DNA from 3 places in the Streptomyces sp. NPDC107559 genome. Region 2 is predicted to be linked to each of the others. Evidence: riboswitches for the same ligand, from Rfam matches in the RefSeq annotation. Region 2 holds a riboswitch; each other region holds the start of a gene.
The links. Region 2 has a riboswitch for cyclic di-AMP ahead of ACZ7OY_RS07470 (M23 family metallopeptidase). Riboswitches for the same ligand answer to the same signal wherever they lie in the genome.

Region 1: it holds a riboswitch for cyclic di-AMP, as region 2 does, so the genes downstream of both, ACZ7OY_RS27020 (C40 family peptidase) here and ACZ7OY_RS07470 (M23 family metallopeptidase) in region 2, are expected to answer to the same signal.
Region 3: it holds a riboswitch for cyclic di-AMP, as region 2 does, so the genes downstream of both, ACZ7OY_RS14430 (M23 family metallopeptidase) here and ACZ7OY_RS07470 (M23 family metallopeptidase) in region 2, are expected to answer to the same signal.

Annotation. Positions count from the first base shown of each region.
Region 1 is NZ_JBVKBD010000010.1:326-9,890, forward strand. Features, by position in the region: partial or broken gene ACZ7OY_RS27005 (RNA-guided endonuclease InsQ/TnpB family protein) at 1-552, opposite strand, end outside; gene ACZ7OY_RS27010 (Lrp/AsnC family transcriptional regulator) at 664-1,104, opposite strand; gene ACZ7OY_RS27015 (transaminase) at 1,159-2,508, opposite strand; cyclic di-AMP (ydaO/yuaA leader) riboswitch at 2,838-3,012, shown strand; gene ACZ7OY_RS27020 (C40 family peptidase) at 3,021-4,880, shown strand; gene ACZ7OY_RS27025 (DUF1996 domain-containing protein) at 5,054-7,201, opposite strand; gene ACZ7OY_RS27030 (cysteine desulfurase-like protein) at 7,512-8,714, shown strand; gene ACZ7OY_RS27035 (YoaK family protein) at 8,869-9,565, shown strand, end outside.
Region 2 is NZ_JBVKBD010000002.1:171,752-181,316, forward strand. Features, by position in the region: gene ACZ7OY_RS07455 (MBL fold metallo-hydrolase) at 1-488, opposite strand, end outside; gene ACZ7OY_RS07460 (TetR/AcrR family transcriptional regulator) at 685-1,296, shown strand; gene ACZ7OY_RS07465 (SGNH/GDSL hydrolase family protein) at 1,346-2,131, opposite strand; gene ACZ7OY_RS07470 (M23 family metallopeptidase) at 2,465-3,430, opposite strand; cyclic di-AMP (ydaO/yuaA leader) riboswitch at 3,433-3,594, opposite strand; gene ACZ7OY_RS07475 (tyrosine-protein phosphatase) at 4,047-4,844, shown strand; gene ACZ7OY_RS07480 (DUF6126 family protein) at 4,931-5,056, opposite strand; gene ACZ7OY_RS07485 (helix-turn-helix domain-containing protein) at 5,053-5,718, opposite strand; gene ACZ7OY_RS07490 (hypothetical protein) at 5,898-6,296, opposite strand; gene ACZ7OY_RS07495 (aspartate aminotransferase family protein) at 6,328-7,713, opposite strand; gene dxs (1-deoxy-D-xylulose-5-phosphate synthase) at 7,710-9,565, opposite strand, start outside.
Region 3 is NZ_JBVKBD010000003.1:652,606-662,170, reverse strand. Features, by position in the region: gene ACZ7OY_RS14455 (MFS transporter) at 58-1,485, shown strand; gene lhgO (L-2-hydroxyglutarate oxidase) at 1,538-2,857, shown strand; gene trmB (tRNA (guanosine(46)-N7)-methyltransferase TrmB) at 3,106-3,966, shown strand; gene ACZ7OY_RS14440 (PrsW family intramembrane metalloprotease) at 4,071-5,384, shown strand; gene ACZ7OY_RS14435 (aldo/keto reductase) at 5,419-6,363, opposite strand; gene ACZ7OY_RS14430 (M23 family metallopeptidase) at 6,555-7,583, opposite strand; cyclic di-AMP (ydaO/yuaA leader) riboswitch at 7,594-7,759, opposite strand; gene ACZ7OY_RS14425 (PP2C family protein-serine/threonine phosphatase) at 8,015-9,361, opposite strand; tRNA gene ACZ7OY_RS14420 (tRNA-Met) at 9,547-9,565, opposite strand, start outside.

The sequences.
Region 1 (9,565 bases), on a different contig from region 2:
GGTCCGGGGCAGGAACTCCGGGTCGGTGTCCACGACGAACGATGCCCAGTACCGGCCGGCCGCGTCCATGATGACCGTGACCGAGGTAGGCACCGCCGGAAGCGGGCGTGACCAGCGCGCCCGCAGGTCCCCGACCTTCGCCACGTACAGGCGGCTGTTGCCGCGCAGCAAGAACCCGTTGGCGGTGAGCCGGATCGACTGCCGGTTGTCCCGCTTGGACTTGAACCGGGGCGGCGCAACCTTCGGGCCCTTGCGCTTGCCGGTGACGCAGGAGAAGAAGTTGCGGTAGGCGGTGTGCAGGTCCCGCAGGGACTGCACCAGCACCACCGACGACACCTCGGACAGCCACACGCGTTCCCCGGTGCGCTTGGCGGCAGTGATGACCTGCTTTTGAAGGTCGGTGTCCTTGATATACGGCAGCCCCGCCGCGTGTGCTTCCCGACGGGCCCGAAGGCCGTCGTTGAAGACCACGCGGGCACACCCGAACGCCCTGGCCAGCGCATCACGCTGTGCGGGCTCGGGGTACACGCGGAAGTTGTACCGGAGCTGCATGTGAACAAACTACTGCCCGGCACTGACAACACCGGCCTGGACAGCCTCGCCCTGCGGACCATTCCGACTTACCCTGCCCTGAAGGACGAGGCTTGCGCCGAGCCCAGCCCGTCAGCCGACGTCCCACAGGAACCGGTGGGTGTGGATCCCGAAGTACGGGAAGGACTGCACCTGCCGGACTCCGTCGATCGGCCTGACGACGTCGTTGACGAAGTCCAGGAGGTCCTTCGGGCCGGGCGTGACCACCTCGGCGAACAGGTCGAACCCGCCCGAGGTGAGTACGGAGTAGACCACCTCGGGCCGTTCCGCGAGCGCGTCGGCGACCGTGCGCGGGTCGCCGTCCACGCCGATGCCGAGCAGTGCCATGGCCTGGCCGCCCATGGCCATCGGGTCGGTCACGCCGACTACCTGGACGGCCCGGGAGTCCAGCAGGCGTTGCAGCCGCTGCCGGGCGGCGGAGGCGGACAGGCCGACCTTGGGGCCGAGGTCGGCGTACGCGATACGCCCGTCGGTCTGAAGTTCCCGCAGGATGGCCCGGTCGATCTCGTCCACGTCTGCTGGTCCCCTTTCCTTCCCGGCGGCTCGCGCCCACCCTATCGGCGCACGTCAGCCGACGAGTTCGGCGAGGGCGGCGGCGAACAGCCCGGTGTGGGTGTCCACGTCCTGCTCCGTGGTGTCGGGGCACATGAGCGCCATGTTGTGGAACGGGGTCAGCAGGATGCCGCGGTTGGCGAGATAGAGGTGGAGGAAGTCCTCCAGCTCGGTGTCGCCGGCCGCCGCGGACTCGGCGCCGGTGCGCGGGGCCGGGTCGGCGAAGCGATACTCGGTGCGTGCCCCGAGGCGGCTGACGGACCAGGGCAGACCGTGGGCGGCGATGCCCGCGCGCACCCCTGCCTCGAAGCGCTCGGACAGCTCGGACATGTGGGTGAAGGCGTCGTCGGTGAGGACGTGTTCCAGGGTGGCGCGCATCGCGGCGACGGACAGCGCGTTGCCCGCGAGGGTGCCGCCGACGCCGCCCATGTCCACCAGGTCGAGATCGGCGCGGGACAGCAGCCGGTCGGCCAGGTCGGCGGAGAGGCCGTAGGCGCCCGCGGGGATGCCGCCGCCGATCGCCTTGCCGATGGTCAGGACGTCCGGTTCCAGGTCCCAGGCCGCGGTGCAGCCGCCCGGACCGGCGGAGAAGGTGTGCGTCTCGTCGTTGATGAGGAGGGTGCCGTACTGCCGGGTCAGGGCGCGGACCCCGGCCAGGTAGCCGGGTTCGGGGAGCACGATGCCGATGTTGGTCAGCGCGGGCTCCATCAGGACGGCGGCGACGTCGCCGTGGGCGAGTTCGCGCTCCAGCCGCTCCAGATCGTTGAACTCGGCGACCCTGCTGGTCAGCGTGACGTCGCAGGGTGCACCGACGTTTCCGGGCCGAGCGGCGCCCAGGCCGTCGGGCCCGACGACGATGAGCGACTCGTCGACGCTGCCGTGGTAGCTGTAGCCGTTCACGAGGATCTTGGAGCGGCCGGTGACGGCGCGGGCGAGCCGGATGGCCCAGCGGTTGGCGTCCGTCGCCGTCAGCGAGAAGCTCCACCGGGTGAGCCCGAAGCGGCGGGTCAGCTCCGCGCCGACCCATTCGGCGTCCTCGGTGGGCAGCATCGCGGTCGCGCCGCCCAGCTCGGCGAAACGGTGCCGGACGGCTTCGGCCACCACCGCCGGCGAGTGGCCGGCCATCGCGCCGGTGTCGCCGAGGCAGAAGTCGATGTACTCGTGTCCGTCGATGTCGGTCACCCTGGCGCCGCGCGCGGTGTCCAGATAGCGCGGGAAGGCACCGGCGGTCTTGTTCATCCAGGTCATCGGCACCCGGCCGAAGAGATGCTCGGACCGCGCGTAGGCGGTCTTAGAGCGGGGGTTGCGACGGTCGGCCTCGGCGCTCTCGCGGGCCAGGAGGTGCTGAAGGCGGGTGCGGTCCATGACTACCTCGTAGAGCGACGGCGGATGAGCACACAGAGCGTACGACTGAATCGTATGCCGATTCAAGATTCGACGACGGAATCGATCGTCACGACAATCGATTCACGTGCACCGATCGAAGCGAGCGAAGCGATCGAGCCAACAGGGCGCGGAGCGCGACGGCCGCCGCCCCACCCCCACCCCTCTCGCCTCCGGCCCGGAGCGCGACGGAGGGAAATGAAGGTCACAATACGTATCGGACATACCGCACTTCAACCTTCACACGAGCCGCACAAATTAGCTAAGTTGGCGCCAGGCCGCTCGGTTCCTCCGGCGAATCCCGCCGGGCCGCGCTGCCTCCGCCGAGTCCGGTGAACCACTGCGGCCGCCGGAGCCGGGGACCCAACCGATCCTTTGGGGTGAATCGGCCCAACCGCCCTGCGGGGCAAGGGCCGTAGGGCACGCCTTCCGGAACCTCCGCCCGAACCCGACAGCTAACTCGGTAGGCGGAGCACGGAAGGAGTACGTCGCCGATGGCGCCAGGACGCGACAAGCGCCCCGAAGGTCTCGGCCTCCCCGGTATGTCGGACGCGGTCAGCGGCGAGGAGATCCGGCAGCGGATCAACACCCTCTACGACCGCGCGGAGACCGACTCGGGGACCTACAACGCCACCCGCGCGATGTCGGTCGGCGACCGCAGGACCGGCCGCCCGGCGCGTCCCGCCCAGCGCAAGCCGTCCGACCCCGCCCTCGACGCCGTCGCCCGGAAGTGGTTCGACGGAGCGCGCGCCAACGTGGGCCCGATCGTCGCGGCCGTGCTGCCCGCCGACCGGATGCCCGCCCCGTCGGCCCGTCCCGCACCGGCGCCCGCGCCGGAGCTCCCGGCCGCCATTCCGGCCCCTCGCCCCGAACTTGAGGCTCCCGCCCGGCGCGCCCCGGAGCTCACCGCCGGGCCCGTCGCGCCCATCGCCGCGCTCCCGGCCGCGCCGGAGCGCCCACGGGACGCCTTCCCGGCTCTGCCCGCCGCCCCTTCCGCGCTCCCGGCCGGACCGCCCGCGGCCGCACCCACGGTGACGCCTGCTCTCGCGGTCACGCCCGCACCCGTGCCTGCGGCCACGCCTGTGGCTGACACCGCGGCACGGCAGATCGCGCGGCGGTCGGCCAAGGGGCAGAACCAGGAGAAGCTCACCCAGGCCCGGAGGCTGCTGACCCGGCAGGTCGCCCTGCGTACCGCTCCACCGGCCCCGGAGAGCGCACCGGCCGCCGCACCGCGCTGGCCGGTCCCGGAGCAGGACCCGCTGTTCGGCGAGGGCACCGGGTGGCTGACCCAGCCGTCGCCCGCCCCCGGCCCGCTCGCCGGAGGCGGCGAGTACCCGAGCGCTCCCGGCGCCACCGGTCAGTTCGGCACCGTTCCCAGTGTCGCGGGATACCCGAACACCCCCATCGCCACCGGGCAGTTCAGCCTCCCCCTCGATGCCGCCGTGACGAACCCGCCGGCCGACACCGGGCAGTTCAGCGCCATCCCGAGCGTGGCCGCCTATCCGAACACCCCCGTCGACACGGGGCAGTTCAGCCTTCCCTTCGAGGCCGGTCTCACCAATCCCCCCGCCGACACGGGGCAGTTCAGCGCCGTCCCGAGCATGGGGGCCTACCCGAGCGCCCCGGTCGCCACCGGCTACCCGAGCGCCCCCGCGAGCCCTGCCTACCTCGGCGCCCCCGCTGACGTCGGCTACCCGGCCACCCCTGCCGACCCGGCCTACCCGAGCGCCCCTGTGACCGCCGCGTACCCGAGCGCCCCGGTGACCGCCGCGTACCCGAGCGCCCCGGTGAGCCCCGGTTATCCGAGCGCCCCCGCGGTCGCCGCCTACCCGGGCAACCCCGCCGACACGGGCCAGTTCGCCCTGATGAACACCGGCCAGTTCGCCGCACCCGCCATGCCCGCGGCACCCGCCATGCCTGCCATGCCTGCCATGCCTGCTGCCCCCGCCATGCCCGCCCCGGTCGCGGTCGGCATTCCGGAACCGGCGGGGTACGGCGGCAAGGCCGCGAAGGCCCTCGAGTTCGCGCGCGCCCAGATCGGCAGGCCGTGCCTGTGGGGTGCGACCGGCCCCGAGTCGTACGACTGTTCCAGTCTCACCCAGGCAGCCTGGCGGGCCGCCGGGGTCGCGCTCCCCCGCGCGGCGGCCGACCAGGCCCGCACGGTCTCGGCGATCCCGCTCACCGACCTCCAGCCCGGCGATCTCATCTTCTTCCACGGCGACACCAGCCATGTCGGTGTCTGCGCCGGACCCGGCACGATGATCCACGCCCCGGGGCCGGGTGCCCTGATCCGCGAGGAGTCCATCTTCTTCGCCGGGCAGGCGGCGATCCACAGCGCGGCACGGCCCGCCTGACCCTCGGGACTCACACCGAGGACCCACCCGAACCGCGAACTGCCCGGACGGATCATTCCGTCCGGGCAGTTCGCACGTTACGGCGGCACGGTACGCCGGGCATGGATCGGCACGGCGCCCGGACCGTCGGTACCGGTCCGGGCGCCGTGCCGTGGGTGCTCACCCGGGCGTCGTCACACGGGGCGTCGCCTGGTGCGGATCAGCAGGACGACACCGGCGATGGCGAGCACGCCGCCGAGCGCCGCGGGCCACAGCTGCGCGCCGGTCTCGGCGAGACCGCCCTGGACCGCCTGCGGTTCGGTCTGCGGCACGGTCTGGGGGGCCGGCTGCGCGGCGGAGGTGGCCTGCCCGCCGTCGTCCGCGGCCTGGGTCTGCTCGGCGCCGCCCGTCGAGCCCGATCCGGCGGCTGCCGTGTCGTCGGCTTCGGGGGCGGTGGTGACCAGGCCGGAGCCGTTGCCGCCCGAACCCTGCTGTCCCGAGTCGTCCTTCGGGCGGTTGGTCGCCGAGGGGGAGGAGTAGGGCTTGGGCTGGGTGTTGCCGGGACGGGTGGCGGTGGCCGTGGCGGCGGGCGGCTCCATGGTCGCCTGGCCACCGTTGCCTGCGTTGCCACCGTTGCCTGCGTTGCCACCGTTACCGGCGTTGCCACCGTTACCGGTGTCGCCACCGGTCTGCCCCTGCGCGCCGTTCCCGTCCTTCGGAGGCTCGGGGGTCTGCGTCTGCTGGCCCTGGTCGCCGTTGCCGCCGCCGTTGCCCGCGCCGTTGTCGCCGCCGTTGCCGCCGTTACCGGCCCCGTTGTCGCCGCCGCCGTTGCCCGGCTCGGCGCCCACGCCGCACTGCCGGCCGCCGTTGATGCAGTCGACCATCTCGTTCATCAGCTTCTCGTCGAAGACGTTGATGAAGTCGCCGTGGTCCGTGATCGGCTTGTGCAGGTTCTCGGGGAAGGAGTCCACCGCGAACAGCGGGGTCGTACGGCCGCCGTCCTGCAAGCTGGGCGCGTCCACGTCGTACACGATGCGCTGCACCAGCTGCGGAATGGCCTGGAAGCCGCTCGGGCAGGAGCCGTCGGCGGCGGCGAACGCCACGTGCGTACGGTGGTTGGCGCTGTCGATGTTCCGTCCGTCCCAGCAGCTCTGGAACTTGAACGTGCGCACGACGTCGCTGCCGCTCGGGCAGAGCGGGTACTTGTCCTTCAACTGCCGGTCCTCCAGGCCCGTGCAGCTCCAGGACGCGTTGGCGTTGGCGGGGCCGTTGACGAAGGCCTTGGCGTCGCCGGTGATGATGCGCAGCAGCCGCGGCATGGCGGTGACCTTGCTGCGGGGGTTGCCCACGAAGGTCATCGTCACCTGCTTGGGCGTGACGATCTGACCGGCGTTGCCCTCGGTGCCGCCACCGGGCGATCCGGCGTCCCGCTCCTGGGTGCCGTTCTGGAGACGCAGCACGGGCCAGAAGTACGACGACTTGTCGCCCTGGTCCTGGCAGCTGGTCTGTGCGTTCGCCAGGTCGCCGTCGCTGGCGAAGGCGCTGTTGGACTGGTTGCCGACGTAGTCGTGGAAGTGGTGGGCTCCGTTGCTGACGCCCGGGGCGACGATGACGTTGTCGGAGTTGAACAGCCCGTTGGCGTTCACACCGCAGCTGGTGGCGAAGGTGCCGCGGGAGGCGTCCGCCTGGAGTGCGGGGCTCTGCGCGTTGGGCTGGGCCGAGTTGATGTCCGCGTAGTCGGCAGCGACCGGGCCGTTTCCGGCCTGCCCGCCGTTTCCGGCCTGACCCTGCCCCTGGTTCTGCCCCTGGTTCTGCTGGCCCTGGTCCTGGTTCTGCTGACCCTGGTCCTGGCCCTGGCCCTGCTGGCCCTGATCCTGCGTCTGCTGGCGCAGCGTGCAGGCGGCCAGCGCCTCCAGATCCTCCGGACGGTCCCCGGCCTGGCCGATGGCGACCGCGATGCGCTCGATCGTCGCGGCCCGCGTCTCCTTCAGCGGATTCATGATCTCGCTGTCGGCGAAGCCGCTGTCGTCCTGGACGGCCTGCGCCGACTCCTGGAGCTTCTTGTAGGCCTCCGCGACCTGCTGGTCCAGCAGCGCGAGTTCCTTGTCGACGTCCGCGCGGGCAGCATCGGGAACGTCCGTCAGACTGTCGCCGACGTCCGGACAGTCGATCGTGCCGGGACCCCACCCGCCCGACTGCTGCGTGTCGCCGCCCTGCCCGCTCTCGCTCGCGGAGGCGTACACGTTCGCCACGACCAGTCCTCCGCCGCCCAGGATCAGAGCGGCTGCGGCAAAGGTCGCGCGTCGTGCGCCTGTTGGGCGTCTGCGCGTGTTGCGTCCCACGGAAAACTCCTACGCGTCGTGACGAGGCTCCGGGTATGAAAATCCCTCGTCCCATACGGAGCCGGGCCCGGAGGCGTTCAGGCGCCTCACGAATTCACAGCATTTTCTTATCGCGTACCGACGTCGTCACAGGGAGTGCCTGCTAGGGCGTCTCGCATTCCGGGACTTGGCGCAGCCTGCCGAGGCCGTGGAAGCCGCCGGTGAGACGGACCCGGCCCCGCGGCGGGACACCCGAACTGCGATCATGTGCGGTAACCGCCCGGTACGGGTGGGATGCACGCACCTCACCCCCTTGTCCCAGGGAGTTGGCATGGCCTTCGACGTCGCAGCGCTCCGCGCCCTGATCCCCGCCCTGAAGTCCGGGTCCGCCCGGTTCGACGCTCCCGGCGGTACCCAGACGCCGCAGCCCGTCATCGACGCGATGGTGGAGACGCTGGCCGCACCCCTGGCCAACCGGGGGCAGACCACCGAGGGCGAGCGCAACGCGGAGGCGGTCGTCGCCGCCGCCCGCGCCGCGCTGGGCGACCTGACCGGCGTACCGGCGCGCGGCGTCGTCTTCGGCCGCAGCGCCACCCAGCTCACCTACGACCTGGCCCGCACCCTCGCCAAGACCTGGAACGCGGGCGACGAGGTGGTCGTCACCCGGCTCGACCACGACTCCAACATCCGGCCCTGGATCCAGGCGGCGGAGGCCGTGGGCGCGCGGGTCCGCGAGGCGGACTTCGACCCGGCCACGGGCGAGCTGCGGCCCGAGCACATCGAGGCGGTGCTGTCGTCGCGCACCCGGCTGGTCGCCGTGACCGCCGCGTCCAACCTGATCGGCACCCGCCCCGACATCCCCGCCGTGGCCCGACTGGCACACGACGCCGGGGCGCTGCTGCACGTGGACGCGGTGCACTACGCGGCGCACGCGACCGTGGACCTCGCCGAGCTCGGTGCGGACACCCTGGTGTGCTCCCCCTACAAGTTCCTCGGGCCGCACCTGGGCGTGCTGGTGAGCCGGCCCGAACTGCTGGAGACGCTGCGGCCCGACAAGCTGCTGCCGTCCTCGGACGCCGTGCCGGAGCGGTTCGAACTCGGCACGCTGCCCTACGAGTTGCTGGCGGGCGCCCGTGCCGCGGTGGACCTCCTCGCCGACCTGGCGCCCGGCGCGCAGGGCACGCGGCAGGAGCGCCTGCGCGCCGCCTTCACGGCCGTCGAGGCCCACGAGGACGCCCTGCGGGCCCGGATCGAGCGCGGGCTGGCGGACCTCGGCGGTGTGACGGTGTACTCCCGCGCCGCGCACCGCACCCCGACCCTGCTGTTCTCCGTGGCCGGCCACCGGTCGGCGGACGTCTCGCGCCATCTCGCGGACCACGGCGTCGACGCCCCGGCCGGCTCCTTCTACGCGCTGGAGGCCTCCGTGCGCCTCGGGCTCGGCGGTGAAGGGGCGGTGCGGGTCGGCCTGGCACCGTACTCCGACGAGAACGACGTCGACCGGCTGCTCGCGGCCCTGGGCGCGCTCCGCGCCTGAGCGGGCCGCAGCGGGGGTCGTACGCCACCGGCCTGCGCCGTACGCCACCCCCCCGTGCCGTACGCCCGGCGCTCGTGTCGTGCGCCGTGGCGGCACGGGGTGGGTGAGAGCGTAGGGCGAAGGCCGCTGCGCAGCCGGCCGCCGGAGGTGGAGGGTGAGCGTCCCGGAACCGCTGCCGACGTCGCAGTCGGTGCGACTGGGTGTGCTCCTGGCGATGGTCGGCGGGGCGCTGGACGCCTATACCTTCGTGAGCCTGGACGGCGTCTTCGCCAACGCGCAGACGGGGAACGTGGTCCTGTTCGGCATCGAGGCGGCCCACAGGCAGTGGGGGCAGGCGTGGCGCCACGTTCCGCCGATCCTGGCGTTCATCGCGGGTGTCGTGGCGGCGGAGACGCTCAAGCGTCCCCGGCCGGCCGGCGTCGTGCGGTGGCCTCCCGTGGCGGCGCTGGTGCTGGAGATCGTGGTGCTGGCGGGCGTCGGGCTGCTGCCCGCCACCGCACCGGACGCGCTGGTCGTCGTACTGATCTCGTTCACCGCGTCCGTGCAGATCACCGCGTTCCGCAAACTCGTGGACACCGCCTACAACAGCACGATGACGACGGGGAACCTCCGGACCGCGACACAGAGCGCGTACGAGGCGCTCGTCGACGGCGACCGGGAGGCGGCGCGCCGGGCCGGTCAGTTCACGGCCGTCATCCTGGCGTTCCTGGCCGGCGCGCTGGGCGGTGCGGCCCTCACCGTGGCGGTGGGCGTGCACGCGGTGTGGGCCGCCGCCGCGGTGCTGACCTGCGGCCTGGCGCTGTTCGTGCACGACGAACGCACGGCCCGCAGGCGAACCGCGGCGGCGGCCC
Region 2 (9,565 bases):
AGGTGGTCGTAGTGGTCGTGGGAGATGACGACGACGTCGACCGGGCCGAGCGCGGCCAGCGGCAGGGGCACCGGGTGCAGCCGCTTGGGACCGGCGAAGGCGAACGGCGAGCAGCGCTCCCCCCAGACGGGGTCGAACAGCACCCGTCGGCCGTCGATCTCGGCGAGCACGCTGGAGTGTCCCATCCAGGTGAGCCGCAGTCCGGAGGCGGGCGGCCGGGCGAGGTCGGCGAGGGTGGTGGCGTGCACCGGGATCGTGCCGCTCGGGGCACGGTGCGACTTGGCCTCCCGGTCGAAGTACACCTTCGCGAGGGAGGCGGCGGAGCCCGAGGGACGGATCCGGGACGGGCCGCCGGGGTTCTGGAACACCCCGTCCTTGAAGTGGGGCGATCTGCGGATGCGCGCCATGCGCCCGCCGCTCGGGTCCGCGCCGAAGGCCGCGGGCTGCAACGAGCGGAGCCCGAGGCTCGAGGAACGGGAACCGGGCACGGCACCTCCAGGGGGAGTCAGGACGTTTCATTATGGTCGGCTCCTGCCACAACGCCGGTGCCCGGCCGTACGTTCCCGCCCGCCCCGCGGGCAGCCGTGGCGCCTGTCACCGGCGACGGCCGTCCCGAACCCGGGCCCGTTCGGTACGGATCACTTCGCCGTTCCGGCAGCGGGGGTGCGGCACTAGGGTGACCGGGTGGCGAGAGTGCGGTTGAACGTGGCGGAGCGGCGCGAGGAGTTGCTGCGGGCCGCCGTGCAGCAGATCGAGGCGCGGGGCGTGGCGGCGGTCAGGATCGCCGACGTGGCCTCGGCGCTCGGGGTGAGCAACGCGCTGGTGCTCTACCACTTCTCGACCAAGGAGAAGCTGGTCGCCGCCGCCTTCACCTACGCGGCCGAGGAGGACCTGGCCCGGTTGCGCAAGCTGCTCGGCCGCCGGACGACCGCGCTGCGGCGGCTGCGCTCGGCCGTGCGCTGGTACGCCCCCACGGGGCAGGCCAAGGGCTGGCGGCTGTGGATCGAGGGGTGGGCGGCGGCGCTGCGCGAGCCCGCGCTGCAGGACGTCACGCGCGACCTCGACCGGCGCTGGAAGGCGGCGCTCGCCGAGGTCGTCGCGGACGGTGTGGCCGCCGGGGAGTTCGAGTGCCCGGACCCCGCGGCCACCGCGCTGCGTCTGACGGCGCTGCTCGACGGGCTCGCCGTGCAGCTGACGTCGTACTCCGGTGCCGTCTCGCGGGCCCGCGCGCAGGAGTGGGTGGACGAGGCGCTGGCCCGGGAACTGGGTCTCGCACGGGAGGCGTTGACGGCGTAGGCGCGGAGCCGGCCGGAGGACCGGCCCCGCGCCCGGGTCCGTCGGCCGCTCAGGCCACGGACGCGATCCGTTCCTTGATGTCCTCCGGGGACAGCGCGCCCTTGGCGGTCACGTGGTCGCCCGAGGACTCCCCGCGCAGCCGTCGGCCGATCCACGGAACCAGGTACTCACGCGCCCAGTGGACGTCGTCGCGCCGTACTTCGAGGGTGCCGCGCGGGGGCAGCGCGGGCCAGGGCTGCTCCGGGTCGGCCGGCACGTCCACGCCGAGGGTCTGGCCCGCGCGCAGTGCCACGCGCGTGTGCCCCTCGGGCCCGAGGTGGAGCCGGTCGTCGTCCCAGGCCCGGCGGTCCTGGACGGACTTGAGGGACCACAGGTCCAGCACCGGGCAGCCGTACCGGTCGGCGACGGCCCGGACGTGCCCGTTGTAGGTCGCGATCTTCCCGCGCAGGTGCTTGAGCAGGGGAACACCGCGGGTGTCGAAGCCGGTCGTCACCATGACCGTGCCGGATACGGCGGTCAGCGCGGCGATCGCGCGCTCGAACCGCTCCGCCACCTCGTCGGGGTCGGTCCCGGGCCGCAGGATGTCGTTGCCGCCGGCACAGAAGGAGACCAGGTCCGGCGCGAGTCGGACGGCCTGCGGAAGCTGGTCCTCCACGATCTGGTCGAGGAGCTTTCCGCGTACCGCGAGATTGGTGTACTGGAAGTCGCCCTCGGGCTGCCGGTCCGCCAGGAGTACCGCGAACCGGTCGGCCCAGCCGACGAACGCCCCGTCGGGGCCGGGGTCGCCGACGCCCTCGGTGAAGCTGTCCCCCACCGCTACGTACGACCCGATCACTGCTCTGCTGTCACTCTTCGAATCGTCTGCCACATCGGCTCATGATTCACCTTCGAATGTGACCTACGCGACCGTAGCCATGGGTTGACGGACGGTGAGATAAGCCACTCCTAAAGAGTTGCCCAATCGGGGAATAAGCGTGCGATCCGGGACGTCGACGCGGTGCCCGCACCCGGGCACGCCGAAGGCCGGACCCCGGGGGTGGGGGTCCGGCCTTCGACGGCGGAGACGCGTGCGGGAGACGGCCTGTCGGTCGGACAGCCCGTCAGCCGCACGGCCCGTCGGTCAGACGGCCCGGCTGTCAGGCGGCCCGGCTGTCGGACGGCCCGCGGGTCAGACGGCGACGCCGTGCGCGCGGAGGTAGGCGATCGGGTCGATGTCGGAGCCGTAGTCCGGCGTGGTGCGGATCTCGAAGTGCAGGTGCGGACCCGTCACGTTGCCGGTCGCGCCCGAGAGGCCGACCTGCTGACCCGCGGTCACGGCCTGGCCGGCCGAGACGGAGAGCTGGGACAGGTGGGCGTACTGCGCGTAGTGGCCGTCGGCGAGCCGGATGACGACCTGGTTGCCGTACGCGCCGCCCCAGCCGGCCGAGACGACGGTGCCCGCGCCGACGGCCTTGAGCGAGGTGCCGGTCGGGACGACGAAGTCGACGCCGGTGTGGTGGCCGCTGGCCCACATGCTGCCCGCCACGTGGTAGGCGGTGCCGATCGGGGCCCCGGCGACCGGGAGCGTGAAGCCGCTGCCGGTGGTCTGCGGCGCGGCGGCCTGCGGGGCTGCGGGCTTCGACGCCGAGGACTGCGCGGACGAGGACTCCGTGGACGCGGACTTCGCGGAGGAGGACTCCGCCGACGGGGACTTGGGCGCGGCGGCCTGCGGGGCGGCGGACCGGGCGTCCCCGCCCGTCACGGCCTGCGCGCCGATGCTGAGCTTCAGACCGGGGTGGATCAGCGACGGATCGGCCCCGACGGCCGCCCGGTTGTCCTGGTAGAGCCGGTGCCAGCCGCCGTCGACGTGCTGCGCGTCGGCGATCTTCGCGAGGTAGTCGCCGGCGACCACCGTGTAGGTACGGACATCCGCGCTCTGCCCGGCAGCCTGCTCGGCGGTCTTCTGGCCGCTCGTCGCGACGGACTGCGTGACCGTGCCGGGAACCGACTGGACGGCGGACTGCGGCGTCGCCGCGTGCGCACCGGTGGCTCCCAGCAGCGGGAGGGCGAGCGCGGCGCCGCCGGTTCCGGCGACGGCGAACGAGCGGGTGAGACGCAGGGTCTTGGGACGGCGGTGCTTACCCTTCGCGGGCATGGCGATTTCCTCTCCGGCGCCTACGAGGTGAGCTGTCGGGTGCGGACTGGAGATGCCCGGCCGCGCTCGCGGCGCGGCTGAACCCCTAGCCTGTTCCGGTGACGGGACCAGGCGGTCGAGCCTGTGGGTCCCCCGCTCCTGCCGTGCACGGGTGAGTGTGCGGGCACCGGGCGGCGGCAGGATTAGGCGTCCGTCCGGATCGGTGTGGAACCTAAGCGAGCCCGCCGCAAGGGGACAAGCGCCCCCTTCCGGATCTGCCCGATTTGCTTGATCCGTTACGAGAGATCCCGATTACCCTCTGTGAATTCACCGCCCTCTCGCTTCACATCTCCCCAAAAAAGCGCACTGATTGCGTGAACATGACGTACCACTCACGGTCACCGATATGACCCTGCTCACGCGCTTGCCACTCAGCCGCCTTTACTCCGGGGCGACTTAGCACGAAAGGTTCAATTCGGGCATACATCTCAGAGATTCCAAATAGCGGCGATCTGCGCATTGAGGCTTTGGCCTGTGGACAACGCGGCCCCCCTCGAACCGATGTCGTATCGTCGACAGCGCATCCCGTCGGCCACCCGCCGAGCCACGCCGACGGGTCCAGCGGGAGGAGCCCCCCTTGACGCAGCAGGTCCCGTCGACCGAGCCCGAACTGGCCGGAGTGCGCAACTTCCGTGACGTCGGCGGGCTGCCCACCGCCGACGGACGGCGGGTGCGCCACGGCGTGCTGTTCCGCAGCGGTCACCTGGCGCACGCCACCGACGAGGACGCGGCGTTCCTGTCCTCCCTGAAGCTGCACACGATCTTCGACTTCCGCAACGCGGCGGACCAGAAGCTGGAGGGCCCGGACGTCGAGCTGCCCGGCGTGCGCAATGTGAACCTGCCGCTGTCGGACCCGGCGGACGGCTCCGAGTTCTGGAAGATGGTCCGCGACGGCGAGATCGAGCAGCTGCGCGCGATCCTCGGCGAGGGCAAGGCCGCCCACCGGATGATCATGTCGTACCGCACCATCGTCAAGGAGCGGACGGCCGAGCACTCCCGGGTGCTGCACTCGCTCGCCGAGGACGGTGTCCCCGTCCTGATGCACTGCGCGGCGGGCAAGGACCGCGCCGGTCTGTCCATCGCGGTGACGCTGCTGGCCCTGGGGGTGGAGCGCGAGGCGATCCTCGCCGACTACCTGGAGTCCAACGCCACGCACCGCCGTTACAAGGTGCGCCGCAGCGACTCGTCCTCGGCGGGCTACTCCCCCGAGGTCATGGAGCTGCTCAGCCCCCTGTTCGACGCGCGTGCGGAGTACCTGGCCGCGGCGCTGGAGACCATCGAGGAGAACTGGGGCGGCGTCGACGCCTACCTGGAGCTGGGGCTCAAGCTGACCCCCGGGACCCGGGAACGGCTGCGCGAGCGGCTCCTGGACTGACCGGAGGCCGGAGCCCGGCGGCGGTCCGCCGCCGGGCTCCGGCCTCCGGGGCCGCCCGCTGCCGGGCGGCCACTGCTACCGGGTGGCTACTGCTGTTGCGCGCCGACCTCGAAGAGCAGCCAGATGAAACCCGCGAGGACGTGTCCCACGGCGATGTAGATGATCAGCCTGATCCAGAGGGCACGGGGGAACTTCTCCTCGATGTCGCTCATGGCCTCTCTCCGATGACGTTGCCGAGGCACAGGGCGGCCGTCGGGCTTTGCAGCAGGGTGTGTACGAACAGCAGCTCGACCCCGGCGGGGTCCTGAGCGGCGATACGGTGCGGGGTCAGCGAGTCGAAGTGCGCGCTGTCGCCCGGACCGAGCAGATGGGTGGCGTCGGCCAGCCGCAGCCGCAGGCGCCCGGTGAGGACGTACAGCCACTCCTCGCCGGGGTGCACGCGGACGATGTCGCCCTGCGAGCCGTACGGGACACGCACCCGCAGGGGCTGCATCCCGCGGCCGGGCGAGCCGGCCTGCCAGTACGTCCAGCCGCCCGCGGCGGTCGGCTCCATGTCACCGGCGCGCAGCACGGCGTCCCGGTCGGGGACCGTCTCGCCGAGCAGATCCGAGACTGTCGTACCGTAGACGCGGGCGAGTGTGAGCAGCATCGGCAGCGAGGGCTGGCGCTGCCCGGTCTCCAGTCGGGAGAGATGGGCGGGCGACAGCCCGGCGGCGCGGGCGGCGGCCTCCAGGGTCAGTGCGGCCCGGCGGCGCAGGGCGCGCAGCCGCGGCGCGACGGCCGGAAGACCTTCGGCGGTCTCCGCCGCCGGTTCCGCGACCGGCTCTGCTGCCGGGCCGAGCGGCGGCTCGGGGGCGGCTTCGGGGAAGCTCATGGGATCCATTGAGCCAGCCGATTGCCTCCCAGGCAAATAACTTGCCTCTCAGGCAAACCGCAAGCTGCAGGCCCTGGAGCACGGCCCGGCGACCGCCTACGTGCCGGTGCCGCTATCCGTGCCGGTGCCTGTATCCGTGCCCGTGCCGGCGCCCATGCCCGTGATCCCCATGCCCGTGATCAGTCCTGGTCCGCCCGGCCGCGCCTGTCCTCGACATGGACGACGTGGAGTTCGGTGCCGTCGCGGTGGCGCTTGGACCGCCCGAACACCCCTATCGCGATGTCCGACCGTTCGTGCGGCTCGTCGGGGCCGACGTAGGTGAGGACGTCGTTGTGCTGCCCGGTGACGACCCATCCTTCGGCGTCCTTGAGGTCGATCACCCCGAAGTCCCCCGCCGGGGATCCGACGTGCACCGGTCCGAACTCCCGCAGGATCCCGGTGGCCTGGTCCGCGAGGTCTCCCTCCGGGGCGGTGAGCACGACACAGGTGCCGTGCTCGAACAGCACCCACGACTTGCCGGGGTCGGTGAGGAGCCGCTGCCAGATGTCCTTGAGCATCTCGGTGTTCACGGCCGTCATCATGCCGCAGCGCACCGACACCCCGCCCGGCCTACCGGTTGGCCACCGCCTGCTTGATCAGCGTCCGGCCGAAGTCCCAGACCAGCCCGCCCCCGTTGTGCGCGTCGTCCATCACCTCGGTGAAGGCGTCGACGAACCGGTCCGCCTCCCGCTCGCCGATGACGAGCGGCGGGATGAGCTTGATCACCTCGAGGTGGTCGCCGGAGACCTGGGTGAGGATCCGGTGCCGCTGGAGCAGCGGGACCACCACCATCTGCGCGAACAGCCCCTTGCGCGCGGCCTGGAGCATGCTCCAGCGGCCGCGCAGCTTCAGCGACTTCGGCCGGCCGAACTCGATGCCGATCATCAGGCCCCGGCCGCGGACGTCGGCGAGCAGCTCGTACTTGTCGGTGAGCGCGGCCAGCCGGGACCGCAGCAGCTCACCGGTGGCGCGGGCGTTGGCGACGATCTGGTCGTTCTCCATGACCGAGAGCACGGCCAGGCCGGCGGCCATGGCCTGGGCGTTCGACCCGAAGCTCGCCGAATGGACGAGCACCCGGTCCATCGACGAGTAGACCTTCTTGAAGATCCAGTCCCGGCCGAGCGTGGCGCCGACCGGCACATAGCCGCCGGACAGCGCCTTGGCCACGCACACCAGGTCCGGTTCGACGCCGTCCTCGTGCTGGTAGGCGTAGAAGTCGCCGGTCCGGCCCAGCCCGGTCTGCACCTCGTCGGCGATGAGCAGCGCCTTGTGCCGGTGCAGCAGTTCCTGGGCGGCGCGCAGATAGCCGGGCGGGGCCTCGTGCACGCCCTTGCCCTGGATCGGCTCGACGACCAGGCCCGCCACGTCGCCCTTCTTCAGCTCCCGGGCCAGCGCGTCGAGGTCGCCGAGCGGGACGGCGGTGTCGGGCAGGAGCGGCGCGAAGCCGTCCCGGAAGCCGGACTCGCCGTTGACGGAGAGGGAGCCGGTGGTCAGGCCGTGGAAGGCGTGGTCGCAGTACAGGATCCGCGGCCTGCCGGTGGCGTAGCGGGCGAACTTCAGCGCGGTCTCGACCGCCTCCGTGCCGCTGTTGCCGAAGAACACCCGGTCCAGGTGCGGGCTGTGCGCGAGGAGCCGCTCGGCCAGCAGCCCGGGCAGCGGCTGGCAGTCGAAGCGGGTGAGGTCGGCGAGCGAGGCGTCGAGGACGTCGTGCAGCGCCTTGCGGACCACGGGGTGGTGGCGGCCCAGGCCCATCACCCCGAACCCGGCGAGCATGTCCAGGTAGTCGTTGCCGTCCTCGTCCCAGAAGTAGGCGCCCTCGGCGCGGGTGTAGACCTTGTCGAAGCCGATGGTGTGCAGCATGCGCGGGAGCTGGTGGTTGAGGTGCTTGGCGTGCAGCTCGTAGCGCTCGGCCCCGCGCTCGGCCAGCAGCGCGGCGAGGTCGAACTCCTCGGTCATCCCTGTTTCTCCTTGACTGCCAGGCTTGCGCTGATCCGTCCGGCGATCTCGACCGGGGTGAGGCCGATGTCGGCGAGCACCTCGCCGCGCTTGGCGTGTGCGAGGAACTGCTCCGGGATGCCGAACCGCCGTACGGGTACGTCGACCTCGGCGTCGCCGAGGGCGAGCGCGACCGCCGCGCCGACCCCGGCCGCGCGGCTGTTGTCCTCGACGACGGCCACCAGCCGGTGTTCCGCGGCCAGGCCCGGCAGCGCCGGGTCGACGGGTTTGACCCAGCGGGGGTCGACCACGGTGCAGGCGGTGCCGCGCGCCTCGAGGAGTTCGGCGGCCTGGAGGCAGACCGGCGCCATCACGCCGACGGCCACCAGCAGCACCTCGGGCGTGCCCGAGCTGCGGTGCAGGACGTCGAGGCCGCCCACCTGGCCGACGGCCGGGATCTGCGGTCCCACCGACTCCTTGGGGAAGCGCACCAGGGTCGGCGCGTCGTCCACGGCCACGGCCTCGCGCAGTTGGGCGCGGAGCTGGTCGGCGTCGCGCGGCGCGGCGATCCTGAGCCCGGGGACGACCTGGAGGATCGACATGTCCCACATGCCGTTGTGGGAGGCGCCGTCGACACCGGTGACGCCGGCCCGGTCGAGCACGAAGGTGACACCGCACCTGTGCAGCGCCACGTCCATCAGTAACTGGTCGAAGGCGCGGTTGAGGAAGGTGGCGTAGACGGCGACGACGGGGTGCAGTCCGCCGGTGGCGAGGCCGGCCGCCGAGACGGCCGCGTGCTGCTCGGCGATGCCGACGTCCCAGACCCGGTCGGGGAAGCGGGCCGCGAACTTGCCGAGGCCCACCGGGTGCAGCATCGCGGCGGTGATCGCCACGACGTCGTCGCGTTCCTCCCCGATCGCGACCATCTCGTCGCCGAACACCGAGGTCCAGGACGGCCCGCCGGCCGGGGCGAGCGGCGCGCAGGTGAGCGGGTCCATCACGCCGACGGTGTGGAAGTGGTCCTCCTCGTGGGCGAGGGCGGGTTCGTAGCCGCGGCCCTTCTCGGTGAGGCAGTGGACGAGGACCGGCCCGTGGAAACGCTTGGCGCGGCGCAGCGCGGACTCGACGGCCTTGAGGTCGTGGCCGTCGATCGGCCCGACGTACTTCAGCCCCAGGTCCTCGAACATGCCCTGCGGTGCGAAGGCGTCCTTGAAGCCCTTCTTCGCCCCGTGCAGCGACTCGTAGAGCGTGGGCCCGACCACCGGGGTCCGCAGCAGTACGTCCTTGCCCCAGGCCAGGACCTGCTCGTAGCCGTCGGTCGTGCGCAGGGTCGCCAGGTGGTTGGCGAGGCCGCCTATGGTGGGCGCGTAGGAGCGCTCGTTGTCGTTGACGACGATGATCAGCGGCCGGTCCCTGGCGGCCGCGATGTTGTTCAGCGCCTCCCAGGCCATCCCGCCGGTGAGCGCGCCGTCGCCGATGACCGCGACGACATGGCCGTTCTCCCCCTGCACCTGGCGTGCCTTGGCGAGGCCGTCCGCCCAGCCGAGCGCGGTGGAGGCGTGGCTGTTCTCGACGATGTCGTGCTCGGACTCCTCGCGCGAGGGGTAGCCGGACAGGCCGCCCTTGCCGCGCAGCTTGGAGAAGTCCTGACGTCCCGTCAGCAGCTTGTGCACATAGCTCTGATGGCCGGTGTCCCAGACGATGCGGTCGACCGGCGACTCGAAGACCCGGTGGAGCGCGATGGAGAGTTCCACCACCCCCAGGTTGGGCCCGAGGTGTCCGCCGGTCCTGGCCACCGCGTGCACCAGGAAGTCCCTGATCTCCTCGGACAGTTCACCGAGTTCCGCCTCGGACAGCGCCTTAAGGTCGCGTG
Region 3 (9,565 bases), on a different contig from region 2:
TTACGAATGCCGCATGGTTATGCCAGCGCGGCAGCCGTCTGTGTCGAGGGGTGGCGCATGTCCAGGGAGCAACGCGGGCCGAACGAAAAACTCGGCACCGTTCTCGCCCTCGCGGGAATCAGCAACGCAGGACTCGCGCGTCGCGTCAACGATCTTGGCGCCCAACGCGGGTTGACTCTTCGCTACGACAAGACGTCGGTGGCGCGCTGGGTGTCGAAGGGCATGGTGCCGCAGGGCGCCGCGCCGCACCTGATCGCGGCCGCCATCGGGCAGAAGCTCGGCCGCCCGGTGCCGCTGCACGAGATCGGTCTGGCCGACGCGGACCCCGCACCCGAGGTGGGCCTCGCCTTCCCCCGGGACGTCGGGCAGGCGGTGCGGTCCGCGACCGAGCTCTACCGTCTCGACCTCGCGGGGCGCCGGGCCGGCTCCGGCGGCATCTGGCAGTCGCTGGCGGGCTCGTTCGCGGTGAGCGCGTACGCGACGCCCGCCTCCCGGTGGCTGATAACCCCGGCCGACAGTTCGGTCGCGCGCGAGGTGAACCCTGCCGAGGGGACCGGCGCACCGCTCAAAGTCGGCCACAGCGACGTGCAGAAGCTGCGGGAGGCCGCGGAGGACGCCAGGCGCTGGGACTCCAAGTACGGGGGCGGAGACTGGCGTTCGTCGATGGTGCCGGAGTGTCTGCGGGTGGAGGCGGCACCGCTGCTGCTCGGCTCGTACTCCGACGAAGTCGGCAGGGCGCTGTTCGGGGCGAGCGCCGAGCTCACCCGGCTCGCCGGCTGGATGGCCTTCGACACGGGCCAGCAGGAGGCCGCCCAGCGCTACTACATCCAGGCCCTGCGCCTGGCCCGGGCGGCCGCGGACGTCCCCCTCGGGGGCTATGTCCTGGCCTCCATGTCCCTCCAGGCGACCTACCGGGGCTTCGGCGACGAGGGCGTCGACCTCGCGCAGGCCGCGCTGGAGCGCAACCGGGGCCTGGCCACCGCCCGGACCATGAGCTTCTTCCGGCTGGTCGAGGCACGCGCACACGCGCGCGCCGGGGACGCCCAGGCGGCCGGCACGGCGCTGAAGGCGGCCGAGAGCTGGCTGGAGCGCTCCCGGGACGGCGACAACGACCCGTCCTGGCTGGGCTTCTACTCCTACGACCGCTTCGCCGCCGATGCGGCCGAGTGCTACCGCGACCTGAAGGCGCCGCGCCAGGTACGCCGTTTCACCGAGCAGGCGCTGTCGAAGCCGACGGAGGAGTTCGTGCGCTCGCACGGCCTGCGCCTGGTCGTCTCGGCCGTCGCCGAGCTTGAGTCGGGCAACCTCGACGCGGCGTGCGAGCAGGGCGTGCGGGCGGTGGAGGTCGCCGGGCGCATCTCCTCGGCGCGCACCACCGAGTACGTGAAGGACCTGCTGCACCGGCTGGAGCCGTACGGCGACGAACCACGCGTGGTCGAGCTGCGCGAGCGGGCGCGGCCGCTGCTGATGATGGCTCCGGCCTGAGTCCGCGACACACGCGGCGCCTGCCGGGTTTGAGGGCGTTGTCAGTGGCGCAGTGCACTATCGGAGCCGGGAGGTGGTGCAGGTGCGGGAGATCGCCCACGACGGTCACCGCGAGTACGGCAGGTACGGCGAGTACGGCGGTCATGGCGAGCACGCCGGTCCCGGCAGGTACGGCGGGTACGACTGCGACGTGCTCGTGATCGGCGGCGGGATCGTCGGGCTGTCGACGGCGTACGCGATCACGCGTGCCGCGCCGGGCACCCGGGTGACGGTGCTGGAGAAGGAGCCGGGCCCGGCCCGGCACCAGACCGGGCGCAACAGCGGTGTCGTCCACAGCGGGATCTACTACCGGCCCGGCTCCCTCAAGGCCCGGTACGCGGTGCGCGGCGCCGCCGAGATGATCAAGTTCTGCGCGGAGTACGGCATCGCGCACGCGGTGACCGGAAAGCTGATCGTCGCCACCGGCCGCGAGGAACTCCCCCGGCTGCACGCACTCGTCCAGCGCGGCCGGGAGAACGGCATCCCGGTACGGGAGCTGGGCGCCGCCCAGATCACGGAGTACGAGCCCGAGGTGCGGGGCCTGGCCGCCATCCACGTCGGCACGACGGGCGTGTGCGACTTCGCGGCGGTCGCCCGCCGGCTGGCCGAGGCCTCCGGAGCGGAGATCCGCTACGGGGCGCAGGTCGTACGGATCGACCGGCGGCCGGAGCGGGGCGTCGCCGTGCGGACCGCGCGCGGGGACGTCGTGCGCGGGCGGGTGCTGGTCAACTGCGCCGGCCTGCACTGCGACGAGGTGGCGCGGCTGACCGGGGACGAGCCCGAGGTGCGGATCGTGCCGTTCCGGGGCGAGTACTACGAGCTGGCGCGGCCGGAGATGGTGCGCGGGCTGGTCTATCCGGTGCCCGATCCGGCGTTCCCGTTCCTCGGGGTGCACCTCACCCGCGGGATCGACAGGGAGGTCCACGTCGGGCCCAACGCGGTACCGGCGCTGGCCCGCGAGGGGTACGGCTGGGGGGTCGTACGCCCTCGGGACCTGGCCGGTACGGCGACCTGGCCCGGAACCTGGCGGATGGGCCGGCGGCACTGGCGGTACGGGATGGGCGAGCTGCACAGATCGGTGTCCAAGCGGGCGTTCGTGCAGGCGGTGCGCAGGCTGCTGCCGGAGGTGACCGAGCGGGATCTCGTGCGGGCGGCGCCGGGGGTGCGGGCCCAGGCCGTGCTGCGGGACGGGACGCTGGTGGACGACTTCCTGATCCGGGAGGGCGCGCGGGCCGTGCATGTGCTGAACGCGCCCTCGCCGGCGGCGACGGCCTCGCTGCCGATCGGACGGGAGGTGGCCCGCAGGGCGCTGACCGTACTGGGCTCGGCATGAGGACGGGAACCACGACGGCGGGGACGGCCGCCCCAGGAGCCACCACGGCCGGGAAGACCGCCACGACCAGGCGGACGGTCCCGGGCAGGCGGGCGGTCACGGCCGGGCGGGCGGTCACGGCCGGGAAGACCGCCGTGATCAGGAAGGCGGTCATGGCCGGGAAGACGGCCCCGGCCAGACGGACGGTCGCGGCCGGGAAGACCGCCACGGCCGGGGCCGTCGGCGGGCGCCGTAAAATCGACTCCACTGTGTCTGAGCTGAACACCTCCCCCGAAGCGCCCCGGTCCGCCCCCGACGCACATCGGCACCGGTCCGGCACCGATGTGCCCGACCGGCCCGCCCGGCCGAAGGGAGAGCCTCGCTTTCCCGACGGCCCGCAGGCCGATCCCGCCGGATCGCACTTCGAGCGGCGGATCCGCAGCTTCCAGCCGCGGCGCAGCCGGGTGACCACGGGACAGGCGGACGCGTTGCAGCGGCTGTGGTCCCGGTGGGGGCTCGACATCGACGGGCAGCGCGTCGTCGACCTCGGCGAGCTGTTCGGCAACGGCAACCCGGTGGTGCTGGAGATCGGCTTCGGGATGGGCGAGGCGACCGCGCAGATGGCCGCCGCCGACCCGGACACCAACGTGCTCGGCGTGGACGTGCACACCCCGGGCCAGGGCAACCTGCTCAACCTCGCCGACCACCACGGGCTGTCCAACGTCCGGGTGGCCAACGGGGACGCCATCATCCTGCTGCGCGAGATGCTCGCCCCCGACTCCCTCGCCGGGCTGCGCGTCTACTTCCCCGACCCGTGGCCCAAGAAGCGCCACCACAAGCGGCGGCTGATCCAGCCGGAGTTCCTCGACCTCGCCGCGACCCGGCTGCGGCCCGGCGCGCTCGTGCACTGCGCCACCGACTGGGAGCCGTACGCCGAGCAGATGCTCGACGTGCTCGACGCGCACCCGGACTTCGAGAACACCCGTGCCGAGGGCGGTTTCTCGCCCCGTCCCGCGTTCCGGCCCGTGACCCGTTTCGAGGGCCAGGGACTGGACAAGGGACATGTCGTGAACGATCTGCTCTTCCGTCGCATACAGCACCGCGAGCCGCAGGAGCAGCGGCCGCTGTAGCCGCGGCGGCCGTGGCAGCCGTGGTGGACACGGCCGTCCGGGCCGCCGGGCCGGCGGCACAAAAGGAACAGCAAGACCAGCCCTCCCTCGTTAGGGTCAATGCCGTGGCGACCGTTCCCCCTTATCCGACGCACCCCTTCGGCCCCGCCGGAGGCGGGGTCCGGCACCCACGCTGGTGGCAGCGCACCGGGGTGCGGTACGGCGCCGTGATCACGTTGCTGGCGCTCTCCGGGCTCGTCATCCTGGCGCTGGTGCGCCGCCAGACTGGCACCGAGGGATTCCTGGTCGGGCTCGGACTCGCGGTCCTGCCGGTGCCGTTGCTCGTCACCGCCTTCCGCTGGCTGGACCGGGTCCAGCCGGGCCCCTGGCGCAACCTGCTGTTCGCCTTCGCCTGGGGCGCCTGCGCCGCGGCGCTGATAGCGATCGTCGCCAACAGCTTCGCGACGGAGTGGATAGCGACGGCGACGGCCGATCCGTCGGGCGCCGACACCCTCGGCGCGACCGTGATAGCGCCCGTGGTCGAGGAGTCCGCCAAGGCCGCCGCCGTGCTGCTCGTCTTCCTCTTCCGCAGAAGGGACTTCACCGGCATCGTCGACGGGGTCGTCATAGCCGGGGTGACCGCGACCGGCTTCGCGTTCACCGAGAACATCCTCTATATCGGCACCGCCTTCGGCACCGACCAGCTCAGCGGGGACCGGGGCATCGCCTCCGTCACCGCGGCGACCTTCTTCGTCCGCGTCATCATGTCGCCGTTCGCGCACCCCCTGTTCACCGTCCTCACCGGCATCGGCTTCGGCCTCGCCGCGCTCTGCGCGGACCGGCAGCGTGTGCGCCGGGTGCTGCTGCCGCCGGGCGGACTGCTGCTCGCGATGGGCATGCACGCGTTCTGGAACGGCTCCGCGGCCTTCGGCGAGTACGGGTTCTTCGCCGTGTACGGGCTGTTCATGGTGCCCGCGTTCGGCCTGCTGACCTGGCTGGTGATCTGGACCCGCCAGCGCGAACTGCGGGCGGTGTACGAGGAGTTGCCCGCGTACGTCGCCGCGGGCTGGCTGACCCCTGCCGAGCCGTACGCGCTCGGCTCGATGCGGGCCCGGCGGCTGGCCCGCGAGTACGCCGGGCACCACCTCGGCAAGCCGGCCGAGCGGACGGTGGCGCAGTACGAGGCGTACGCGACCTCGCTCGCGGCCCTGCGGCGCAGGGGGCGCCGGGGCCGGGCCGGCAGCGACTTCGTCGTACGGGAGCGGGAACTGCTGCACGAGCTGTGGCAGCGCCGGGAGGTGGCGCGGCCCGCGCTGGACTACGCGGCGCGGGCGACGGCCCCGCCGGTACCGGTGATGATGCCGGCGCCTGCCCCGGTGGGCTGGCCGGCGTACGGGTATCCGGCGACCGCGTACCCCGGCTACAACCCGTACCGGTAGTAGCCCCGGGGCCGGGGGAGACGGCCGGGCCGGATCAGGCCGACGCCTCCGTGAGGCGCGCGAACTCCGGCTCCGTCAGCTCCAGCTCCGCGACCCCGAGCAGGGCGGGCAGCTGCTCCACCGTCCGCGCGGAGGCGATCGGGGCGAGCACCGTGGGCCGGGCGGCCAGCCAGGCCAGGGCGACGGTGGCGACCGGGACGTCATGGGCGCCGGCGATCTCGTCGAGGGCGTCGAGGACCTTGCGTCCGCGGTCGGTCTCCAGGTGCTTGGCGGCGCCGGTGGCCCGCGCGCTGTCGACCGTCGTACCGGGGCGGTACTTGCCCGTGAGGAATCCGGAGGCAAGGGCGAAGTAGGGGACGGCCGCGAGGCCGAACCGGTCGGCGACGTCCTGGAGCTCGCCCTCGTAGGTGTCGCGCGAGACCAGGTTGTAGTGGGGCTGGAGGGCCACGTAACGGGCCAGGCCCTCGCGGTCGGAGAACTCCACGGACTCGCGCAGCCGCTCGGGGGAGATGTTGGAGGCGCCGATCTGGCGCACCTTGCCCGCCCGCACCAGCTCGTCGAGCGCGCCGATGATCTCCTCGACCGGCACCTCGGGCTTGTCGAAGTGGGTGTAGTAGAGGTCGATGTGGTCGGTACCGAGGCGGCGCAGCGAGGCGTCGGCGGCGGCCTTGATGTTGGCGGCGGTCAGACCCGGGAACTCGGGGTGCTGGCTGACCTTGGTGGCGATGACGACGTCGGCGCGGTTGCCGCGGGCCCTGACCCAGTCGCCGATGATCGTCTCGGACTCGCCGCCCTGGTTGCCGTCGACCCAGGCCGAGTAGTAGTCCGCGGTGTCGATGAAGTTGCCGCCCGCGGCCGTGTAGGCGTCGAGTACGGCGAAGGACTGGTCCTGGTCGGCTGTCCAGCCGAAGACGTTGCCGCCGAGGGCGAGCGGGAAGACCTCGAGGTCGGAGGAACCGAGCTTGCGAAGAGAAGTCATGCTAAATGTCAACGTCCAGCGCGGAAGGTGATATTCCGCACGGCCGTCCGGCACTCCCACCGCTGCCGCGACCCGCGACCCGTGCCCCGCGGGCCGTGACCGGTCGCACGCAGCGAAAAACCGGCAGTCCTGGCGTCGGGGGGATGTCGCCAGGACTGCCGGAGGTCAGGAAACCCGGGGGGACGGGGACGTCAGGGGGTGAGTCCCTTGCCGCGCAGCCAGGCCATCGGGTCGATCCCGTCCGCGCTGCCGCCCGGGTGGACCTCCAGGTGCAGGTGCGGACCGGTGACGTTGCCGGTGGCGCCGACCCGGCCGATGACATCGCCGGTGGCGACCTTCTGCCCGACGCTGACGCTGATCGAGGACTGGTGGCAGAACCACAGCTCGGTGCCGTCGTCGAGGGTGAGGATCGTGCGGTAGCCGTAGGAGCCGGCCCAGCCCGCCTCGGTGATCGTGCCGCTGTGGATCGCCTTGATGAGCGTTCCGGTGGGCGCGGCGAAGTCGAGGCCCGTGTGGTACCCGGAGGACCACATGGAGCCGGCCTCGCCGAAGGTCGAGGTGATCGTGTACGAGGAGGTCGGCAGCGTGTACTGCTTGGCGAGCTCGGCCAGGCGCTCGGCCTCGGCCTTCTTCGCGGCCTCCTCCTCCGCCTTCTTCTTGGCGGCTTCGGCCTTGTCCTTGGCCTCCTGCTCCGCCTTGGCGGCCGCGTCGGCGGCGGCCTTCTCGGCAGCGGCGGCGGCCTTGGCCTCGACCTGGGTCTGCTGCTGCTCGGCCTGGGCCATGATCCGGCTGCGCAGCGCCTCACCGGCGTCGGTGGTGCCCTGGGCGGTTTCGGCGTTGGTCACGCCTATGCCGCTGAGCGGGGTCGCGACGTCCTGCGTGGTGTCGGCGGGCTTCTCGTCCGACAGCAGGGAGCCGACGGAGGGAAGGTCGGGCATGGAGATGGAGACCGGAGGCTTGCCGGTGTTGGCGCTGGCCATTCCGCCGCCGGCGACGGCGGCTATGACACCGACGCCCAGGACGGTGGAGCTGCGGGCGAGTCCCCCGCCACGCTGCTTGGCGACGCGATGCTTGCCACGCGGGGGGCGAACGGTCTCCGCGGTGGGATTCCACTCCTCCCACGGACCCTCGTCGGCGCGGTAGCTGTCGAAGCCGAAGGCTTCGGTGCTGGGCTGGCTCGGCACGAACGGGGCCTCTGGGGCAGGCGGGTTGGACGCCACGTGGGCGTGCTCCTTCCTTCCTTCTCGCCTACCGGGTTAGCTGACGGGTTCGGAGCAGGAAGGTCTCCTACGCGCGTATACCGCCTGTCACTGATGTCACTGACAGTGGTGGCCGTGCGATTCACCCCAGGGTGTTGGTTCCCCGGTTCCCTTGCGGGATTCGGCGCGTGCGCACGGAGCCGCCTTGTGACGGCTGGGACGACCGCGCTGCGTTATCGAACGTTAATGGGCGCGAGGGCCGGATTCCAAGCCGTTCCACTTGATCAATAACATTTTTGGCCAGGACTTAAGGCGATGACCGGCGGAAATCGGGCGAGTTGACCCTTGTGCGAGGCTCGGGGCGACGCCTCAGGAGTCACCGGGGTTTTGATGGTGACTCAGATGTTATGCGCAGGGGGGTCGCGCGATCACTCCATGTGACGAAAGCCCGGTCAGGGTCGTCGGACGGCGAGCAGGGCCATATCGTCCGTCAGACCTCCCCCGCAGTGCCGGTGCACATCCCGCGCGAGAGCGGCGAGCAACTCCTCGGGGTCGTGGAAGGAGCGGCCGGCGAGCCGCTCCTCCGGGTCGTAGAACCGGCCTTGGGTGTCGCGCGCCTCGGAGGCGCCGTCGGTGTACAGGAGCAGGGTGGCACCCCTGGGGAACCGGGTCTCCTCCGCGCGGTCGGGCCGGCTGCCCAACTCGCCCATGCCGAGCGGCAGAGCCGGCTCGGTGGCGGGCAGGGGGTGCACGGTGCCGTCCGGGTGCAGCAGCAGCGGCGGCGGGTGCCCGCGGTTGAGGATCCGTACCGTCTCGTCCCCGTGCGGAAGTTCGGCGAGTACGGCGGTGGTGAAGCCCTCGAAGGCGTCGGGCCCGTCGCGCCGGGTGCCCTCGCGCGCCAGCGCCCGCTCCAGCCGCTGCGCGACCGCCTCCAGGGTCGCCTCCTGCTCGGCGGCCTCCCGGAAGGCCCCGATGACCACGGCCACCGCCGACACCGCGCCCATGCCCTTGCCCCGTACGTCCCCGACGACCAGCCGTACGCCGCGCGGGGTGTCCTGCACGGCGTAGAGGTCGCCGCCGATGAAGGCGTCGGCCTGGGCGGCCTCGTAGCGGGCGGCGACGTCGTACCCGCCGATCCGGGCGGCGGGCTCGGGCAGCACCGCGCGCTGGGCGGCCTCGGCGATCCCGCGGGCGCTGGCGAGGCGCTGGTCGCCGCGGCGCACGACACGGTTGATGACCGCGGCCATCACGGCGACCGTGGCCACGGTGACGATCTCGGTGACCGCGTCGGCGTCCGGGACCCGGGCGGACCGGGCGTGCACGGCGTACGCGCCGGCCACGGCGGCCACACCCGTGACGGCGGTGCCGAGGAAGGAGTACAGCGGGGCCGCCACCAGCGGGGCGGCCGTGAACAGGGGCGCCCCGGTGAAGCCGCGGGGCGTGCAGATGCCGTAGACGGCCCCGCCGACGGCCATCAGCGCGGGAAGCACCCTGAGGAGTGACCGCAGGAGACAGAACCGCCGGTCGTCGCCGGCGGCGGCGGCGGACACGGAGGACCTGGACGGTACGGAGGATGCGGGGGCCGCGGGTGCGGTGGGCGAGGCGGGCACGGCGGCTGCCCGGCCGCCGGGGCCGGTGTCCGGCCCGGACACCGGTCCGGGATCCGGGGCGGGGTCGGGCGAGAGGCGGCCGCCCGCGCGTGCGTACGGGACGAGGTGGTCGTCCGCGGCCGTGCCGGGCCCCTCGGCCGCGCCGGGTTCCTCGTGCGGCCCCTCACCCGTCAGGTCACCAGAGCGCACCACTCGTCTCCCGCCGTCTCCAGCCACGAAGGTCCAGATTCGCCGGAGTCGGCGCGCAGGGCGAGCGATGTTGGGCCGACCGGATGACGGCGGCGGCGAAAACGGCTCCGCGGGAACGCCGGTAGCCGTGGTGAAAACACTCAGGGCCGGAATCCGTGAACTGGATTCCGGCCCTGAGTCTTCAGTAGCGGGGACAGGATTTGA